2 regions of the Methylobacterium ajmalii genome follow, and region 1 is predicted to be linked to the other one. Evidence: predicted binding sites of a transcription regulator. Region 1 holds the regulator's gene; the other holds the start of a gene.

The links. Region 1 encodes PhoB, which activates phosphate uptake and scavenging genes when phosphate is short. Its sites were predicted from a motif close to TGTCATNNANCTGTCAT; they were not measured.
Region 2: the regulator PhoB is predicted to act here: its motif matches at 7,807-7,823, upstream of ugpB (sn-glycerol-3-phosphate ABC transporter substrate-binding protein UgpB).

The regions. Positions count from the first base shown of each region.
Region 1 covers NZ_JAZFXT010000068.1:163,670-173,578, reverse strand. The annotation lists gene pstA (phosphate ABC transporter permease PstA) at 1-847, shown strand, start outside; gene pstB (phosphate ABC transporter ATP-binding protein PstB) at 967-1,779, shown strand; gene phoU (phosphate signaling complex protein PhoU) at 1,866-2,591, shown strand; gene phoB (phosphate regulon transcriptional regulator PhoB) at 2,659-3,360, shown strand; gene V3T34_RS28235 (hypothetical protein) at 3,388-4,410, opposite strand; gene V3T34_RS28230 (hypothetical protein) at 4,736-5,002, opposite strand; gene lpdA (dihydrolipoyl dehydrogenase) at 5,185-6,573, opposite strand; gene V3T34_RS28220 (dihydrolipoamide acetyltransferase family protein) at 6,577-7,983, opposite strand; gene V3T34_RS28215 (alpha-ketoacid dehydrogenase subunit beta) at 7,987-9,000, opposite strand; gene V3T34_RS28210 (3-methyl-2-oxobutanoate dehydrogenase (2-methylpropanoyl-transferring) subunit alpha) at 9,002-9,909, opposite strand, start outside.
Region 2 covers NZ_JAZFXT010000029.1:38,703-48,611, forward strand. The annotation lists gene V3T34_RS15150 (Uma2 family endonuclease) at 1-484, shown strand, start outside; gene V3T34_RS15155 (Uma2 family endonuclease) at 534-1,085, shown strand; gene V3T34_RS15160 (adenosine kinase) at 1,158-2,159, shown strand; gene ugpE (sn-glycerol-3-phosphate ABC transporter permease UgpE) at 2,331-3,173, shown strand; gene V3T34_RS15170 (ABC transporter ATP-binding protein) at 3,202-4,254, shown strand; gene V3T34_RS15175 (CaiB/BaiF CoA transferase family protein) at 4,382-5,554, shown strand; gene V3T34_RS15180 (thiamine pyrophosphate-binding protein) at 5,805-7,481, shown strand; gene ugpB (sn-glycerol-3-phosphate ABC transporter substrate-binding protein UgpB) at 7,868-9,187, shown strand; gene ugpA (sn-glycerol-3-phosphate ABC transporter permease UgpA) at 9,192-9,909, shown strand, end outside.

The DNA of each region.
Region 1 (9,909 bases):
GGGCCGGGTCCGCGCCGGCCGGCGCACCGCCGACAAGGTCCTGATCGTCGGCTGCACCCTCGCCACCGCCCTCGGCGCGATCGTGCTCGGCTCGATCCTGCTGATGCTGATCATCCAGGGCGTGCAGGGCTTCTCCCCGGCCCTGTTCACGCACGTCACGCCGGGCCCCGGCTCCGAGGGCGGCGGCATCGCCAACGCGATCCTCGGCAGCCTGGTGATGACGGCGCTCGGCATCGTCGTGGCGACGCCGGTCGGCGTGCTCGCCGGCACCTACCTCGCCGAGTACGGCCGGACCTCGCACCTCGCCAACCTGATCCGCTTCCTCAACGACATCCTGCTCTCGGCGCCCTCGATCCTGATCGGCCTGTTCGTCTACACCCTGATGGTGCGGCCGATGGGCGGCTACTCGGGCTGGGCCGGCGCGGTCGCCCTCGCGATCATCGCCACCCCGGTGATCGTGCGCACCACCGAGGACATGCTGCGCCTGGTGCCCGGCACCCTGCGCGAGGCCGGCGCCGCCCTCGGCGCGCCGCTCTCGATCGTCATCCGCAGCGTCACCTGGCGGGCGGCGCAGTCGGGCATCGTCACCGGCGTGCTGCTGGCGCTCGCCCGCATCGCCGGCGAGACCGCGCCGCTGCTCTTCACCGCGCTCAACAACAATTCCTGGTTCAGCCCGAACCTGATGGGCGGCGTCGCCAACCTCCCGGTCATGATCTACCAGTTCGCGCTCTCGCCCTACGAGAACTGGCGCCAGCTGGCCTGGGCCGGCGCGCTCCTCATCACCGTCACCATCCTGGGCCTGTCGATCGTGGCCCGCCTCGTCCTGAGCGGCCCGAAGGGGCGCTGATCCGCATCTCCGGCAGCACGCGGGTCGCTCCGCGACCGGGTGCTGCTCTCCTTATCCGACTTTGCCGCATTTCCTTCGACGGCTTTCGTCGAAAAATGCTCCTGCCCGGAGACACACCGATGAGCGCCACCGCCACCGCCGTGCCGGTCGTGGGCCAGAGCACGGCCGACGAATCCGCCGCGATCCGCCTCGCCGTGAAGGACCTCAACTTCTACTACGGCGACTTCAAGGGGTTGAAGAACATCAACCTCAACTTCCTCGACCGCCAGGTCACGGCGCTGATCGGGCCGTCGGGCTGCGGCAAGTCGACGTTGCTGCGCACCTTCAACCGCATCTACAGCCTCTACCCCGAGCAGCGCGCCGAGGGGCAGATCCTGCTCGACGGCCGCAACATCCTCGACCCCTCGATCGACCTCAACGAGCTGCGCGCCCGGGTCGGCATGGTCTTCCAGAAGCCGACCCCGTTCCCGATGTCGATCTACGACAACATCGCGTTCGGCATCCGGCTCTACGAGCGCCTCGGCAAGGCCGATCTCGACGTCCGCGTCGAGGAGGCCCTGCGCAAGGGCGCCCTGTGGGACGAGGTGAAGGACAAGCTCAAGCAGTCCGGCATGGGCCTGTCCGGCGGCCAGCAGCAGCGCCTGTGCATCGCCCGCACGGTGGCGCAGCGCCCGGAGGTGATCCTGTTCGACGAGCCGACCTCGGCCCTCGACCCGATCTCGACCGGCCGCATCGAGGAGCTGATCGAGCAGCTGCGGGGCGAGTTCACCATCGCCATCGTCACCCACAACATGCAGCAGGCGGCGCGCATCTCGCAGTTCACCGCCTTCATGTATCTCGGCGAGCTGATCGAGTTCGGGCCGACCAACCGGCTGTTCATGAACCCTTCGAAGCGCCAGACCCAGGACTACATCACCGGCCGGTTCGGCTGAGGCGTCCCGCCCTCGTCCCACCGGTCCGGCCCCCTGCCGGGCCGGCTCGATCCCACGCTCCACTTCATCGCGGGGAGTCTCACTCCATGTCGAACCACATCGTCACCTCCTACGATCAGGAGCTGCAGAACCTGCGGCGCAGCATCGCCGAGATGGGCGGCATCGCCGAGAAGCTGGTGGCCGATTCCGGCCTCGCGCTCCTGCGCCGCGACACCGCGCTCGCCCAGTCGGTGATCGCCGCCGACCAGCGCCTCGACGGGCTGCAGCGCGAGATCGAGGAGAAGGCGATCCTGCTGATCGCCAAGCGCCAGCCGATGGCGATCGACCTGCGCGAGACGATCTCGGCGATCCGCGTCTCGGGCGACCTCGAGCGCATCGGCGACCTGGCCAAGAACGTCGCCAAGCGCGTCGTCGCCATCGCCGACCAGGTCCAGCTGCAGAAGATCGTCGTCGGCGTGGAGCACATGAACGAGCTGGTCCAGGGCCAGCTCAAGGACGTGCTCGACGCCTACGCCACCCAGGACACCGTGGCGGCCCTCGACGTCTGGGCCCGCGACGGCGGCATCGACGCGCTCTACACCTCGCTGTTTCGCGAACTCCTGACCTACATGATGGAGGATCCGCGCAACATCACGTTCTGCACGCACCTCCTGTTCTGCGCCAAGAACGTCGAGCGCATCGGCGACCACACCACCAACATCGCCGAGACCATCCACTACCTCGCCACCGGCGAGACGCTGACGACCGACCGGCCGAAGAACGACGGGTCGAGCTTCGCCACCGTGGATCCCCAGTCCTCGTCCAAGGCCTGACCGGATGGCCTGCCCGGCCGCGAGGCCGGGCCGGCCGTCCCGGCGGCGACGACCCTGAAGTGCCCCGATGAGTACCCGCATCCTGATCGTCGAGGACGAGGAGGCCCTGACCCTCCTCCTGCGCTACAACCTCGAGGCCGAGGGCTTCGAGGTCGACGCCGTCGCCCGCGGCGACGAGGCGGATATCCGCCTGCGCGAGCAGGTCCCCGACCTCGTCCTCCTCGACTGGATGATGCCGGGTCTCTCCGGCATCGAGTTGTGCCGGCGCATCCGCGCCCGCCGCGAGACCGAGCGGCTGCCGGTGATCATGCTGACCGCGCGCGGCGAGGAGGGCGACCGGGTGCGGGGGCTCGCCACCGGCGCCGACGACTACATCGTCAAGCCGTTCTCGGTGCCCGAGCTCCTGGCCCGGGTGCGCGCGCTCCTGCGGCGCTCGAAGCCCGCCCACGTCGCCGACCTGCTCGTCGCCGGCGACATCGAGCTCGACCGGGTCAGCCACCGCGTGCGCCGCGACGGCCGCGAGCTGCATCTCGGCCCGACCGAGTTCAAGCTGCTCGAGTTCCTGATGCAGAGCCCCGGCCGGGTCTTCTCCCGCGAGCAGCTCCTCGACGGCGTCTGGGGCCACGACGTCTACATCGACGAGCGCACGGTCGACGTGCATATCGGCCGCCTGCGCAAGGCGATCAACCGCGGCCGCGACTCGGACCCGATCCGCACCGTGCGCGGCTCCGGCTACTCCTTCGACGAGATGTTCGCGCCCGAGCCGTGACGCCGGACGGCCGTCGGCCGGTCCGGGTCAGAACTCCATCCCGAACTTGACCCGCAGGCTGTGCCGTTCGAACTGGTTCAGCCCGAGGGACCGGCCGGCCAGGGCCGGGTCGGTGTCGCGGCCCCAGACCTGCCCGGCATAGGCCACGGTCAGCCAGACCTTCTCGGTGAACCGGTGATGCAGCGCGGGCCCCAGGGTGAGCGCCTCGCTCTCCAGCCGGTTCAGGAAGGCCCCTTCGTAGCCGCGCAGGTAGCGGACTTCCGGGCCGAGATAGGTGTTGTCTCCGACGCGCCCCACGAGAGCGTTCGACCACAGGAAGGTCGAGGAGCGATAGCCCGGGCCGCCCCGCTCGCGCCCGGCCGCCGGCTCGACGCTGAGGTTGCTGCCGTACCAGAGCTTGTCCGGCACCACCTGGACGTCGAGCTGGAGCAGGCTCTCGACGTCGAAGATGTCGGCGCCGCGGCCTTCGACCGGGAGGACGCGCGTGAAGCGAGGGCGCACCTCCAGGGCGAGACCGAAGGGCTGCTCCTTCGAGCCCTTCAGGAACTGGTACTTCACCTCGAGCGAAACGCCGTCGAAGGCGCCGTAGGACTTGTCGTCCAGATCGAGGATGTTGCGCTGGCGCCGCAGCGTGCCGAAGGCGCTGAGTTCGAGGCTTAGCCTGTCGATGGGGTTGAACTGGTAGGCAAGCCGCGTGTCGAGCACGCGGTAGGCCGACCGGCCGGGGCCGTCCCGGCGCTTGCCGATGCGCGAGACGGTGTCGACCACCGCTTCCCGCTCGCCCTTCTCGCCGGCATCGGCGCCTTCCGTGAAGCCGAACAGGTGCTCGGTATCGACGTCCTTCCCGTCGTCCGTCTTGCTGGACGAGTCCGATTCGCGGCTCCGGCCCTTGCCGCTCTCGCGCGCCCCACCTTGATCGGCTGCGGGCTCGCTCTTCGTCCCTGGCCCGCCGCCCGGCGCCGCCAGCACGGGGGCCGGAGCGGACAGGAGGAGGAGCAGGACGCCTGCCGCGGCCGACAGAGGCCCGACCGGCTCGGTGGTTCGGGTCATGATCGCGCGAGGGCCTCTGACGTGCCGTGCTCCAGCATGTCCGGTTAAAACGAAGCCGGAGGCGTTGGCTGCAGCAAAATGGCAACGCTTGTAAGACCTCCGCACGGGTCGGGATTAAGGACCGACATCGGCGCGTCGGGCGACGACCGACCGGACGCTGCGCATGCCCGATGCCACCGGGCCGCTCCCGGCGGCTCCGCGCGCGGTCGACAGGATTCGAGGTTTGCCGCGGAGCGAGCGCCGCGACGGGCCGGATCGGCGTGGATCGTCCCGGTCACGCCGATCCGGCCGCACCCCGGGCAATCCCGACGCCCGACACCAGGTCCTAGGCTCCAGCTTTCGTGGCGCGCGGAATTGAGCATTGCCGAACGACTTGCGCGTTCGTAAGGTAATCAAGTCTATAGGGGAGCAGTCCCGTGGAAAAAATCAGAAACATACTGATGATGTCGGCGCTCGTCTCGATCTCCGGTCTCGCGGCGGCGCCGGCCTCGGCATAGTCGCGGGCCGATCGCGAGAGATGCGCGGAGTCGGTCGGAATCCAGACCCACCACAACGGGCGGAACGTCTGGATCAGGAACAGGGTGCCGAGCAAGACTTACTACGCGTTCCTCCGCTGCACCGACGCTCTCGCCATGAAGCGCGCGGACGCCACGCCGGGTCGTCGCTGACCGGCGGCTGGCACCGGGGGCCACCTCGCGCCCCCATGTCTCCTGCGCCCATGTCTCGCACGCCGAGCGGCCGTCGCCGGACGGTTCCGTCCGGCGGGGCCTGCCTTCAGATGTGCAGCGCCTCGCCGAGCGCCCTGAGGTTCGCCTCGTGGAAGGCCTCGCCGAGGGTCGGGTGGGCGTGGATCGTGCCGGCGACGTCCTCCAGCCGGGCGCCCATCTCGAGCGCCAGGCCGAACCCCGCCGCCAGCTCCGAGACCCCGGCCCCCACCGCCTGGATACCGAGGATGAGGTGGTTGTCCGCCCGCGCGGTCACCCGCACGAAGCCGTCCTCGGCGCCCAGGGTCATGGCGCGGCCGTTGGCGGCGAAGGGGAAGAGGCCGGTGCGGATCTCGTGGCCGGCGGCGCGGGCCTCGTCCGGCGACAGGCCGGCCGAGACCACCTCCGGGTCGGTGAAGCAGACCGCCGGGATCGCCACCTTGTGGAAGGCACGGCGGCGCCCGGCCACGAGGTCGGCCACCATCTCGCCCTGCGCCATGGCGCGGTGGGCCAGCATCGGCTCGCCGGTGACGTCGCCGACCGCCCAGACGTTGCGCATCGAGGTGGCGCAGCGCTCGTCGATGCGGATGAACGGCCCGCTCATGTCGAGGTCGAGCCGCTCTAACCCGAGGTCGTGCGTCCGCGCCTTGCGGCCGACCGCGACCAGGATCACCTCGGCGGGGATCTTTCGGGGTTCACCGCCGACCTCGACGTCGAGCGCGTCGCCCGAGAGCCCGGTCGCCTTGGCGCCGAGCAGCACCTCGATCCCGAGCGCGCCGAGGCGTCGCGCTACCGGCCGGGTCAGCTCGGCATCGTAGGCCGGCAGGATCCGCTCGGCCATCTCGACCACCGTGACCTTGGCGCCGAGCTTGGCGAAGGCGGTACCGAGCTCGAGCCCGATATAGCCCGCCCCCACCACCGCCAGGGTGGCGGGGACCTTCGGCAGCGACAGCGCCTCGGTCGAGGAGATCACCCGCCCGCCGAAGGGCAGGTGGGGGAGCGCCGCCGGAACCGAGCCGGTGGCCAGGATCACGTGCTCGGCCCGTACCCGCTCGGGTCCGGTATCGGTCTCGACGAGGCAGGTCTTGCCGTCGACCATCTGCCCGCGCCCGCGCAGGATCTTGACCCCGCCGCGCTTCAGGAGCGACGCGACCCCGGTGTTGAGCCGCCCGACGATGCCGTCCTTCCAGGCCACCGTGCGGGAAAAATCGAGGCTCGGGGGGCCGGCCGAGAGACCGAAGGGCGAGGCGTCGCCGGCCTGCAGCACGGCGGCGTGATAGGCCTCGGCGGCGTGGATCATCGCCTTCGAGGGGATGCAGCCGACGTTGAGGCAGGTGCCGCCCAGCCGGTTCTCCTCGACCAGCACGGTGTCGATGCCGTGCTGGCCGGCGCGGATCGCCGCGACGTAGCCGCCCGGGCCGCCGCCGAGCACCAGGAGCTTGGTGGTGATCTCGCCCACGGGTCAGGCCTCCATGAACAACGTCGCGGGCGTCTCGAGCAGGCCTTTCAGCGCCTGCACGAACAGGGCGGCGTCGTAGCCGTCGACCACCCGGTGGTCGAAGGACGCCGAGAGGTTCATCGTCAGGCGCGGCACGAAGGCGCCGTCGCGCCAGACCGGGCGCATCACCTGCTTGTTGACGCCGATGATCGCCACTTCCGGCCGGTTGATCACCGGGGTCGTCACGATGCCGCCGAGCGCGCCCAGCGACGTGATCGTGATGGTCGAGCCCGAGAGTTCGTCGCGGGCGGCCAGGCCGTTGCGGGCGGCGTCCGCCAGGCGGCGCACCTCGGCCGCAGCGTTCCACACGTCGCGGGTCTCGGCGTGGCGGAGCACCGGCACCATCAGTCCGGACGGGGTCTGGGTGGCGATGCCGACATGGATGCCGGCATGGCGGTGGATCACCTCCGCCTCGTCGTCGTAATGCGCGTTCATCTGCGGGAAGTCCGGCAGGGCGCGCACCAGGGCCTGGACCAGGAACGGGATCAGGGTCAGCTTCGGCCGGCTTCCGCCGTAGCGCTGGTTGAGGGCGGCGCGCAGCTCCTCGACCGCCGTCACGTCGACCTCCTCGACGTAGGAGAAGTGGGCGACGCGGCGCTTGGCATCGGCCATGCGCTGGGCGATGCGCCGACGCAGGCCGATGACCTTGATCTCCTCCACGCCGGTGCGGGCGACGCGGCCGGCAGGCGCGGGCGCGGCCTCCTCGGGCGGCGCGTCGAGGTAGGCGTCGAGATCGTCGTGGCCGATCCGGCCGGCCGGGCCGGTGCCACGGACCTGGCGCAGGTCGATGCCGGCCTCCAGCGCCCGCCGGCGCACGGCCGGCGAGGCAACGGGCTTCTCGCCCGCCGGGCGTGGCGGGCCGGAGGAGGGAGCAGTCGCCGCGGGGCGCGGGGCAGGGGCCGACGGCTTTGCCGGAGCGGGCTTTGTCGGCTCGGCGGGCTTGGGTGCCGCGGCGGGCTTGGGTGCCGCGGCGGATTGCGGGGCGGGCGCGGGCTGCGCCGGCTCCAGACCGTCCGCGGCCGGGACCAGGGCGGAGGCGGGCTGGCCTGCGGCCGCGTCCTGCGCCTTCGCGACCTCGGGCGCCACCGCGACGCCGGAGTCCGGGGCTGAGGCGGGCGCGGCATCCCCGCCCTCGATCTCCAGCCGCACCAGTTCGGCGCCGACCGCCAGCATCTGGCCGGCCTCGGCGCCGAGCGCCGCCACGGTGCCGCTCACCGGCGAGGGGATCTCGACGGTGGCCTTGTCGGTCATCACGTCGGCGAGAGGCTGGTCCTCGCGGACCACGTCGCCGACCTTGACGTGCCAGGCCGAGACCTCGGCCTCGGCCACGCCCTCGCCGATGTCGGGGAGCTTGACGATGCGAAAGCCCATGGCTCAGCCCTCCAGCGCGGCGCGAAGGGCCCGGCCGACGCGCTCGGGACCCGGGAAGTAGGCCCATTCCTGGGCGTGCGGGTAGGGCGTGTCCCAGCCCGCCACCCGGACGATCGGCGCCTCCAGGTGGTAGAAGCAGGATTCCTGCACGAGCGCCGCCAGCTCGGCGCCGAAGCCCGAGGTCAGGGTCGCCTCGTGGGCGATGACGCAGCGCCCGGTCTTGCGCACCGAGGCCTCGATCGTCTCCATGTCGAGGGGGAGCAGCGTGCGCAGGTCGATGACCTCGGCGTCGATTCCCGTCTCGGCCGCGGCGGCTTCCGCGACGTGCACGATGGTGCCGTAGGCCAGAACCGTGACGGCCGCGCCCTCGCGCCGGATCGCCGCCTTGCCCAGCGGCACGGTGTAGTGCCCGTCCGGCACCTCGCCGAGGTCGTGGCGGGCCCACGGGGTCACCGGCCGGTCGTGGTGGCCGTCGAAGGGGCCGTTATAGAGGCGCTTGGGCTCCAGGAAGATCACCGGGTCGGGATCCTCGATCGCGGCGATCAGGAGGCCCTTGGCGTCGTAGGGGTTCGACGGCACCACGGTCTTGAGGCCGGCGACATGGGTGAACAGGGCCTCGGGGCTCTGGCTGTGGGTCTGGCCGCCGAAGATGCCCCCGCCGGTGGGCATCCGCACCACCATCGGGGCGGTGAACTGGCCGCCCGAGCGGTAGCGCAGGCGCGCGGCCTCGGACACGATCTGGTCGTAGGCCGGGTACATGTAGTCGGCGAACTGGATCTCGATGCAGGGCTTCAAGCCATAGGCCGCCATGCCGACGGCGGCGCCGACGATGCCGAGCTCGCTGATCGGCGCGTCGAAGCAGCGGCTCTTGCCGAAGCGGGCCTGCAAGCCTTGGGTGCAGCGGAAGACGCCGCCGAAATAGCCGACGTCCTCCCCGAACACGACCACGTCGTCGTCGCGCTCCATCGATACGGCCATCGCGTCGCGGATGGCCTCGATCATCGTGCGGCGCGGCATGTCAGTACCCCGCCTGCTGGCGCTGGCGGCGCAGGTGGGGGGGCATCTCGGAAAACACTCCTTCGAACATGTCGCGCGGGGAGGGCTTGCCGCCGGCATGCAGCGTGCCGTGGGTCTCGGCCTCGCGCTGGGCAGCCACGACCTCGTCGAGGATCTCGGCCTCGCCCTGGCGGTGGCGCTCCTCCGACCAGGCCCCGCGGGCGATGAGGTGATCCTTCAGGCGCTTGACCGGATCGCCGAGGGGCCAGGCGTCGAACTCGGTCTTCGGCCGGTAGGCGGAGGGGTCGTCGGAGGTCGAATGCGCGCCGGCCCGGTAGGTGACGTACTCGACGATGGTCGGCCCGAGGTTGCGCCGCGCCCGCTCGGTCGCCCATTTCGCCACCGCGTGGACGGCGAGGTAGTCGTTGCCGTCCACGCGCAGGGACGGGATCCCGAAGCCGTGGCCGCGCGCCGCGAAGGTCGAGGAGCCGCCCCGCGCAAAGCCCTGGAAGGTCGAGATCGCCCACTGGTTGTTGACGACGTTGAGCACCACCGGCGCCCGGTAGGTCGAGGCGAAGACCAGAGCCGCGTGGAAATCCGATTCCGCGGTCGAGCCGTCGCCGATCCAGGCGGCGGCGATCCTGGTGTCGTTCTTGATCGCCGAGGCCATCGCCCAGCCGACCGCCTGGACGTATTGCGTCGCGAGGTTGCCGGAGATCGAGAAGAATCCGTGCTCCTTCGACGAATACATCACCGGAAGCTGCCGGCCGTGCAGCGGATCGTTCTCGTTCGAGTAGATCTGGCACATCATGTCGACGAGCGGGTAGCCGCCGGCGATCAGCAGCCCCGCCTGCCGGTAGGTCGGGAAGTTCATGTCCCCGGGTTCGAGCGCGCGGCGGAAGGCGGTGCTCACCGCCTCCTCGCCGAGAT
Region 2 (9,909 bases), on a different contig from region 1:
CCGTCACGAACTCGTCGACGGCGAGGTCTTCGCGAGGGCGCCGGAGCGGGCGCGTCACGCCCGGGTCAGGTTCGCCGTCCAGTCCGCCCTCGATCGCGGCCTGAGGGCGCTCGGCTCGTCCTGCGAGATGCTGCCGGACGGCGTGACCGCCCGCATCGACGCCCGGACGGCCTCCGAGCCGGATGCGCTCGTCGATTGCGGCCCCTGGATGGACCCCGACGCGGTCGAGGCGCCTCCGCCGGTGATCGTGGGCGAGGTGCTGTCGCCGGGAACCCGGTCGGTCGATGCGGGGGCGAAGCTCGCGGGCTACTTCCTGCTGCCGAGCGTCGTGCATTCTCTGCTGGTCGATCCGCGGCGCCCCGGCCTGATCCATCATCGCCGCGCCGGCGCGGCGATCGAGACCCGGATCGTGAGCGAGGGGAGCCTGTCGCTCGACCCGCCCGGGATCGTGCTCGCGGTGGACGACCTCTTCGGCACGCGCTGACCGGCGTGCTACGATGCCGGGGCAAGGATCTATCGACAGGTTCGACGCGATGAAGCCGCATCCGCAGACGCGCATGAACGTGGACGAGTACCTCGCCTGGAGCGAGGCGAATCCCGGACGATACGAGCTCGTGCAAGGCGAGGTGTTCTCGATGGCAGCCGAGCGCGCACAGCATGCGGACACACGCGTCGCCGTTTTCGACGCTCTGCGCGGTGCAATACGCGCCGCCGGCATCACATGCCGGGCGATGCCGGACGGGATGACCGTCCGCATCAACGCCCACACCGCCTACGAGCCGGATGCTTTGATCTATTGCGGCCCGCGCATCGACCCCGATGCGATCGAGGTGAAGAATCCGGTCATCGTCGTCGAGGTCCTGTCTCCCAGCACCCGCCGGATCGATGCGAGCGAGAAGCTCGTCGGTTACTTCAAGGTGCCGAGCATCCACCACTACCTGATGATCGATCCCGATCGCCGCACGGTCGTCCACCACCGCCGCACCGGCAACGGGATCGACACTGCCTTCCTGCAGGACGGCTCCCTGAGGCTCGATCCGCCGGGCCTCGAACTCTCCGTCCCGGCACTGTTCGAGGAGCCCTGAAGCCCCGCGCTTGACCCTCCCGGTAGCGGATGCGACAGGCGCGGGCATCCTCTTCCCCGCGCGAGCCCCTGCATGACCGCCTCCCTCGACCTCCTCGTCCTCGGCAATGCCATCGTCGACGTGATGGCCCGTACCGACGAGGCCTTCCTGGTGCGCGAGGGCGTGCACAAGGGTGCGATGCAGCTCATCGACGAGGCGCGGGCCGAGCACCTGTTCCAGGTGATGGGCCAGGCCACGATCATCTCGGGCGGCTCGGGCGCCAACACGGCGGTGGGCGCGGCGCTCCTCGGCGCGCGGGCGGGCTTCGTCGGCAAGGTGCGCGACGACGAGCTCGGACGCCTCTTCGCCCACGACCTCACCGCCACCGGCGTCCGCTTCGACGTCGCCCCGGCGAGCGAGGGCCCGGCGACGGCCCGCTGCTTCGTGCTGGTGACGCCGGACGGCGAGCGCACCATGAACACCTATCTCGGCGCCTGCCAGGGCCTCTCGGCCTCGGACGTCGACGAGGAGACGGTGCGGAGCGCCCGCCACGTCTACCTCGAGGGCTACCTGTGGGACCCGCCGGCCGCCAAGGAGGCGTTCCGCAAGGCGGCGAAGATCGCGCACGGCGCCGGCAACAAGGTGGCGCTCACCCTGTCGGACGCGTTCTGCGTCGACCGCTACCGCGACGAGTTCCTGGGTCTCATCCGCGACGGCAGCCTCGACATCCTGTTCGCCAACATCCACGAGCTGAAGAGCCTGTACCAGACCGCCGACGCCGACACGGCGCTGGCGGCCCTGCGCCAGGAGAAGAACCTCCTCGGCGTCGTCACCCGCTCGGAAGAGGGCGCGCTGGTGGTCTCGGGCGACGAGACGAAGTCCGTGCCGGCCTCGCCGGTGCGCGAGGTGGTCGACACCACCGGCGCAGGCGACCTGTTCGCGGCGGGCTTCCTCGCCGGCCTCGCCCGCGGCCTCGACCATGCCGATTGCGCCCGCCTCGGCGCGGTCGCGGCGGCGGAGATCATCTCGCATCTCGGCGCCCGGCCGCAGGGAGACCTCAAGGCGCTCGCCGCTCAGGCCGGGTTGAAGGTCTGACGGACGGGCGGCGCTTCCGTCAGAGCTTGACCGATGCTAAGCCGGCTTCGCAGCGATGCTAAGCCGGCGCGGCAACGACAGTCGGCGGCGCATCGGGCTCCCGATCGTCGCACGCCCGTCACGCGCGTGCGGCACCGGAACTCAAGAAACCATCCGCCAGGGAGCGGCCCGTTGGTCGAGAACCGCCGCTTCGGCAACCTGATCCCGCACCTCGTGCTCTGCCTCGGGGTCGGGATCGTGGTCTTCCCGGTCTACCTCGCACTGATCGGCTCGACGCACGACGCCGCCACCATCGCCAACGGCCAGATGCCGCTCTGGCCCGGCTCGCACGGGCTCGAGACCTACCGGCGGGCGCTCACCGAATCCGGCATGGCCGGCGCGCCGGTCGGGCTGATGCTGGTCAACAGCACGATCATGGCGCTCGCCATCGCGCTCGGCAAGATCTCGATCTCGCTGCTCTCGGCCTACGCGCTGATCTACTTCAAGTTTCCGTTCCGGCAGACCGCCTTCTGGGCGATCTTCGTCACCCTGATGCTGCCGGTCGAGGTCCGCATCTACCCGACCTACAAGGTCGCGGCCGACCTCCAGCTCCTCGACACCTACGCGGGCCTCGCCCTGCCGCTGATCGCCTCGGCGACCGCGACCCTGCTGTTTCGCCAGTTCTTCCTCACGGTGCCGAACGAGCTCGTCGAGGCCTCCCGCATCGACGGGGCCGGGCCGGTGCGGTTCTTCCTCGACACCCTGCTGCCGCTCTCGCGCACCACGATGGCGGCCCTGTTCGTGATCCAGTTCCTGTACGGCTGGAACCAGTACCTCTGGCCGCTGCTGGTCACCACCCGCGACGACATGCAGACGGTGGTGATCGGGCTGCGCAAGATGACCTCGATCACCGACCAGCTCACCGAGTGGCAGATCGTGATGGCGACCGCCGTGCTGGCGATGCTGCCGCCGGTCGTGGTGGTGTTCGCGATGCAGAAGCTGTTCGTGCGCGGCCTGGTGGAGACCGAGAAGTGACCTCTTTCCCGACGATCGGACGCCCCTGATGGCCGGCCTCGCCCTCGACACCCTGCGCAAGACCTATTCCGGCGGCGTCGACGCGGTGCGCGGCGTCTCCCTCGACGTGCCGGACGGTGCCTTCTGCGTCCTCGTCGGACCTTCGGGCTGCGGCAAGTCCACGGTGCTGCGGATGATCGCCGGCCTCGAGACCGTGACCTCGGGGGCGATCACCATCGGCGGACGCGTCGTCAACGACGTCGAGCCGGCCGACCGCGACATCGCGATGGTGTTCCAGAACTACGCGCTCTATCCCCACATGCGGGTCTACGACAACCTCGCCTACGGGTTGCGCAACCGCGGCACGCCGAAGGCCGAGATCGAGACCCGGGTGACGGACGCCGCGCGGCTGCTGGGCCTCGAGGCGATGCTGACGCGCTACCCGCGCCAGCTCTCGGGCGGCCAGCGCCAGCGCGTCGCCATGGGGCGGGCGATCGTGCGCAAGCCGCAAGTCTTCCTGTTCGACGAGCCCTTGTCGAACCTCGATGCCAAGCTGCGGGTGCAGATGCGGGTGGAGATCCGCCGCCTGCAGCGCCAGCTCGGCGTCACCACGGTCTACGTCACCCACGACCAGGTCGAGGCGATGACCATGGCCGACCGGCTGGTGGTGATGAACGGCGGCCAGATCGAGCAGGTCGGCACCCCGATCGAGATCTATCGCCGACCGGCCACCCGCTACGTCGCGACCTTCATGGGCTCGCCGCCGATGAACATCCTGTCCGCCGAGGCCGTAGACGGCGGCGTGCGGATCGACGGGACGGTGATCCCGGTTGCCGGCCTCACCCCCGGCACCGCCGTCGAGGCCGGCATCCGGCCCGAGGACCTGCGGATCGCCGAGGACGGGCTGCCGTTCCGGGTCGCCTTCGTCGAGGAGCTCGGCGCCACGCGCCTGCTGCACGGGCCGCTCGCCGGCACCGACGTGGCGGTGCAGGTGCCCGCCGGCTCCGCCACGCAGGAGGGCGACACGGTGCGGCTCGCGATCGACGCAAGCGCGCTCCACCTGTTCGACCCCGCCACCGGGCGGCGGCTGGCGCAGGGCTGACCGGAGGCCGGCGGCCTTTCCCGCCGCCTAAGCTTCGGCGTATGCAGGCGGAACGCGATTCCGCAGAAGCGGGATCTTAGGCGTCATCCCGTCAACGGGAGGCGCGCCAACGGGAGGCTCGGTCTTCGTGCACAAACCCCTCGCCGGCATCAAGGTGCTCGAACTCGCCCGCATCCTGGCCGGTCCCTGGATCGGGCAGCTCCTGGCGGATCTCGGCGCCGACGTGGTCAAGGTCGAGCGGCCGGTCGTCGGCGACGACACCCGGACCTGGGGCCCGCCCTTCGTCGAGGGCGCCGACGGCGAAACGCTCTCGGCCTCGTACTTCCACTCGACGAACCGCGGCAAGCGCTCGGTCGCGGCCGATTTCGAGACAGACGAGGGCCAGGCCGTGGTGCGCAAGCTCGCCGCCCACGCCGACGTGGTGATCGAGAACTTCAAGGTCGGCGGCCTGAAGAAGTACGGCCTCGACCACGAGGCCCTGAGCGCCCTCAACCCGCGGCTGATCACCTGCTCGGTCACCGGCTTCGGCCAGGACGGGCCCTACGCGCCCCGCGCCGGCTACGACTTCATGGTCCAGGGGCTGGGCGGGATCATGTCGCTCACCGGCGAGCCCGAGGGCGAGCCGGTCAAGACCGCGGTCGCCTTCGCGGACGTGTTCACCGGGGTCTACGGCACGGTGGCGATCCTCGCCGCGCTCCAGGGCCGGCACGCGACGGGGAAGGGTTGCCACATCGACATGGCGCTCCTCGACACGCAGGTCTCGGTGCTCGGCAACCAGGCGCTGGTCTACCTCGTCTCCGGGATGCTGCCGCCCCGGATGGGCAACGAGCATACCAGCATCGTCCCCTACCAGGTCTTCCCGACGTCGGACGGCCACATCATCGTCGCCTGCGGCAACGACGGCCAGTTCCAGAAGTTCTGCGGCGTGCTCGGCACCACCTGGCACCTCGACCCGGACTATTCCACCAATCCGGGCCGGGTGACCCGGCGCGACGTGCTGATCCCGCTCATCGCGGCCGAGACCGGCCGCCACACCAAGGCCGACCTCCTGGCGCGGCTCGGCGCCGTCAACGTGCCGGTCGGTCCGATCAACGACCTCGCCGAGGTCTTCTCGGACCCGCAGGTGGTCCATCGCGGGATGCGCCTCGACCTTCCCGATCCGCGCGCCAAGGGCGGCACGATCCCGAGCGTGCGCTCGCCGATCGTCATCGACGGCGTGCCGATGGCGGCCGAGACCGCCTCGCCGCAGGTGGGGGACCATACGCAGAGCGTGCTGGCCGATCCGGCCTGGGGCGGGTGACGCGGATCGATCCAGGGCAAGCATTACGCGCAAGTCTTTTCTCTCCCACCCTCGACCTCATCCTGAGGTGTTAGCCGATCAGAGATCGGCTAACCTCGAAGGAGGGCTCCAGGGATCGCGGAGCCTTCTGGAGCCCTCCTTCGAGGTCAGTCCATCTCTGATGGACTGACACCTCAGGATGAGGTTGTGGATCGGATAGACCGTGAGAAGCCCTGAATCGGGGCCTAAGAGAATGCTGGAGACCAAACCCATGACCGATGCCCCCCGCCCCCGCACCGGCGGGCAGATCCTGGTGGACCAGCTCGCCCGCCACGGCGTCGGCGACATCTTCTGCGTCCCCGGTGAGAGCTACCTCGCGGTGCTCGACGCGCTGCACGACGCGCAGATCCGCCTCACCGTCTGCCGGCAGGAGGGCGGGGCCGCCATGATGGCAGAGGCGCACGGCAAGCTCACGGGCAAACCCGGGATCTGCTTCGTTACCCGCGGTCCCGGCGCCACCAACGCCTCGCCCGGCCTGCACATCGCCAAGCAGGATTCGACCCCGATGATCCTGTTCGTCGGCCAGATCGAGCGGGCGGCCCGCGAGCGCGAGGCGTTCCAGGAGCTCGATTACCGGGCGGTGTTCGGCACCATCGCCAAGTGGGTGACGGAGATCGACAGCGCCGAGCGCCTCCCCGAGCTGATCGCCCGCGCCTTCCACGTCGCCACCGCCGGCCGGCCCGGCCCGGTGGTGATCGCGCTGCCCGAGGACATGCTGGTCGAGACCGCGACCGTCCCGGACGCTCCCGTCTTCCGGCCGGTCGAGACCCATCCGGCGCTCGCCCAGATGGTCGCCCTGCAGAACCTGCTGGGGCAGGCGGAAAAGCCCTTCGCGATCCTCGGCGGCAGCCGCTGGTCGGCGGAGGCCGTGCGGCGCTTCTCGCGCTTTGCCGACCTGTTCTCGCTTCCCGTCGCCTGCTCGTTCCGGCGCCAGGGCCATTTCCCGGCCGATCACCGCTGCTACGCCGGCGATCTTGGCCTCGGCGTCAACCCGAAGCTGCTGGCCCGGATCAAGGAAGCCGATCTCCTGCTCGTCGTCGGCGGGCGGCTGTCGGAGATCCCCTCGCAGGGCTACACGCTCCTCGACATTCCGGGACCGCGCCAGACCCTCGTCCACGTCCACCCGGACCCGGAAGAGCTCGGCCGCGTCTACAGCCCGGCGCTCGCCATTAACGCGAGCCCGACCGCCTTCGCGGCGGCGATCGAGACGGTGCAGCCGCCCCGCGCGCTGCCCTGGGCCGCCGGCACCGAGGCCCTGCATGCCGATTACCTCGATTGGAGCGATCCCACCCGGATCACCACGCCGGGCACGCTCCAGATGGGCGGCGTGATGGCGCATCTGCGGGAGGCGCTGCCGGCCGACGCGATCCTGTGCAACGGCGCGGGCAACTTCGCCACCTGGGTCCACCGCTTCTGGCCGTTCCGGTCGCATGACGGCCAGCTCGCCCCGACCTCGGGCTCGATGGGCTACGGCGTGCCCGCCGCCATCGGCGCCAAGCGGCTGCTCCCCGAGCGCACCGTGGTCGTCGTCTCGGGCGACGGCGACTTCCTGATGAACGGGCAGGAATTCGCCACCGCCGTGCAGTACGGGCTGCCGGTCATCGTCATCCTGGTCGACAACGGGATGTACGGCACGATCCGGATGCACCAAGAGCGCGAATATCCCGGCCGCGTCTCCGGCACCGCGCTCAAGAACCCCGATTTCGCCGCCTACGCCACCGCCTTCGGCGGCTACGGCGAGCGGGTCGAGCGCACCGAGGACTTTCCGGCGGCCCTGGCGCGGGCGCTCGCCTCCGGCCTGCCGGCAATCCTGCACTGCCCGACCGATCCCGAGGCGATCACCCCGACCACGACCATTCAGGCGCTGCGGGACCGGAAGCGGTCCTGACGCGTCGACGCCGAGGTCCCCGTCCGACCCGCAACCTCATCCTGAGGTGTTGGCGATCGCAGATCGCGCGCGATCAAGGATCGACTGACCTCGAAGGAGGGCTCCAGAAGTCTCGGCGATCCCTGGAGCCCTCCTTCGAGGCCAAGCGATCTCCGATCGCCCGGCACCTCAGGATGAGGTCGTGGGTAGGATGATCCGGAGAACGGCACCGGCGGAGTCGCAGTCCTCACAACCTCCCTTGTCCCCCGCTCACGGCTGTGCTTAGCCAGCTACTAACAAGCTGCCCGCCGCTGGAGACGGTGCGGACCGCGTCACCCCCGGCGCCTGTCGTCGGAGTGTCACGCGGGCCCCGCATGAGGGGCCGCACACGAGGAGACGACAACCCGATGGCCCCCACCCCGACCATCCGCATCGCGCTCGCGGGCTTAGGCCTGGCGCTGGCCGCGACCCCGGCGCTCGCCGTCACCGAGCTGCAATGGTGGCACGCGATGACGGGCGCCAACAACGACGCCGTCAACCGCCTCGCCGACGAGTTCAACGCGAGCCAGAGCGACTACAAGGTCGTGCCGACCTACAAGGGCAATTACGGCGAGACGCTGAATGCCGGCATCGCCGCGTTCCGCGCCGGCACCGCGCCGCACATCATGCAGGTGTTCGAGGTCGGCACCGCCACGATGATGTCGGCCAAGGGCGCGGTGAAGCCCGTCTACCAGCTGATGAAGGATGCCGGCGAGCCGTTCGACCCGAACGCCTACCTGCCGGCGATCACCGGCTACTACTCGACGACCAAGGGCGAGATGCTCTCGTTCCCGTTCAACTCGTCGTCGATGGTGATGTGGGCCAACCTCGACGCCCTGAAGGCCATCGGCCTCTCCGAGCCGCCGAAGACCTGGCCGGACCTGTTCGCGGCGGCCAAGAAGCTGACGCAGAACGGCTTCCCGAATTGCGGCTTCTCGACCACCTGGGTCACCTGGCTCAACATCGAGCAGCTCTCGGCCTGGCACAACGTGCCGGTGGCCACCAAGGCCAACGGCATGGACGGGCTCGACACCACGCTCGAGATCAACGGCCCGCTCCAGGTCAAGCACCTCGCCAACCTCGCCGAGGCGCAGAAGGACAAGAGCTTCGACTATTCGGGTCGCTACGACAGCGGCTTCGGCCGCTTCACCGCCGGCGAGTGCCCGATCATGTTCGGCTCGTCGGGCTCCTACGGCAACGTCAAGGGCGCGGCCAAGTTCGCCTGGGCCTCGGCGCCGATGCCCTACTATCCCGACGTGCCGGGCGCGCCGCAGAACAGCATCATCGGCGGCGCCTCGCTGTGGGTGATGGGCGGCAAGAAGCCCGACGAGTACAAGGGCGTGGCGAAGTTCTTCACCTTCCTGTCGGACACCGACCGGCAGGCGAAGCTGCACCAGACCACCGGCTACATGCCGATCACCAAGGCCGCCTACGAGAAGTCCAAGGCGGACGGCTTCTACGACAAGAACCCGGCCCTCGAGACGCCGATCAAGGAGCTGACCAACAAGCCGCCGACCGAGAACTCCCGCGGCCTGCGTCTCGGCAACCTGCCGCAGATGCGCGATCTGTGGGCCGAGGAGATCGAGGCGACGCTGGCCGGCAAGAAGACGGCGAAGCAAGGCCTCGACGAGGCGGCGACCCGCGGCAACGCGATGCTGCGCCAGTTCGAGAAGCAGGCCGGACGGTAACATCATGGGTCCCGAACGCGTCACCTTCGGAGGCCGGCTGCTGCCGGCGGCGCTGATCGCGCCGCAGCTCCTCATCGTCGGCCTGTTCTTCTACTGGCCGGCGGTGCAGGCGGTCTGGCAGTCGTTCCAGATGCAGGACGCGTTCGGGCTCTCGACCGAGTTCGTCTGGTTCGAGAACTACCGGGCCCTGTTCACGGACCCGGCCTATTACCAGGCTCTCGTCACCACGCTGGTCTTCGCCGCGGCGGTGGCGGGGCTTTCCCTCGGCTTCGCGCTGCTCCTCGCCACGATGGCGGACCGGGAGATCCGGGGCTCGGGGATCTACAGGACCCTGCTGATCTGGCCCTACGCGGTGGCGCCGGCGGTGGCGGGCGTGCTGTTCGGCTTCCTGTTCCAGCCCGGCCTCGGGCTGATCGCGCGCGGCCTCAACCAGATCGGCATCCCGTGGAACCCGCTGCTGGACGGGAACCACGCCATGATCCTGGTGGTGATGGCGGCGGCCTGGAAGCAGGTCTCCTACAACTTCCTGTTCTTCCTCGCCGGCCTCCAGGCGATCCCCGGCAGCGTGATCGAGGCGGCGGCGATCGACGGCGCCGGCCCGGCCCGGCGGTTCTGGACCATCATCTTCCCGCTGCTCTCGCCGACCACGTTCTTCCTGATGGTGGTCAACGTCGTCTACGCCTTCTGCGAGACGTTCGGCGTCATCGACGTGCTGACCCATG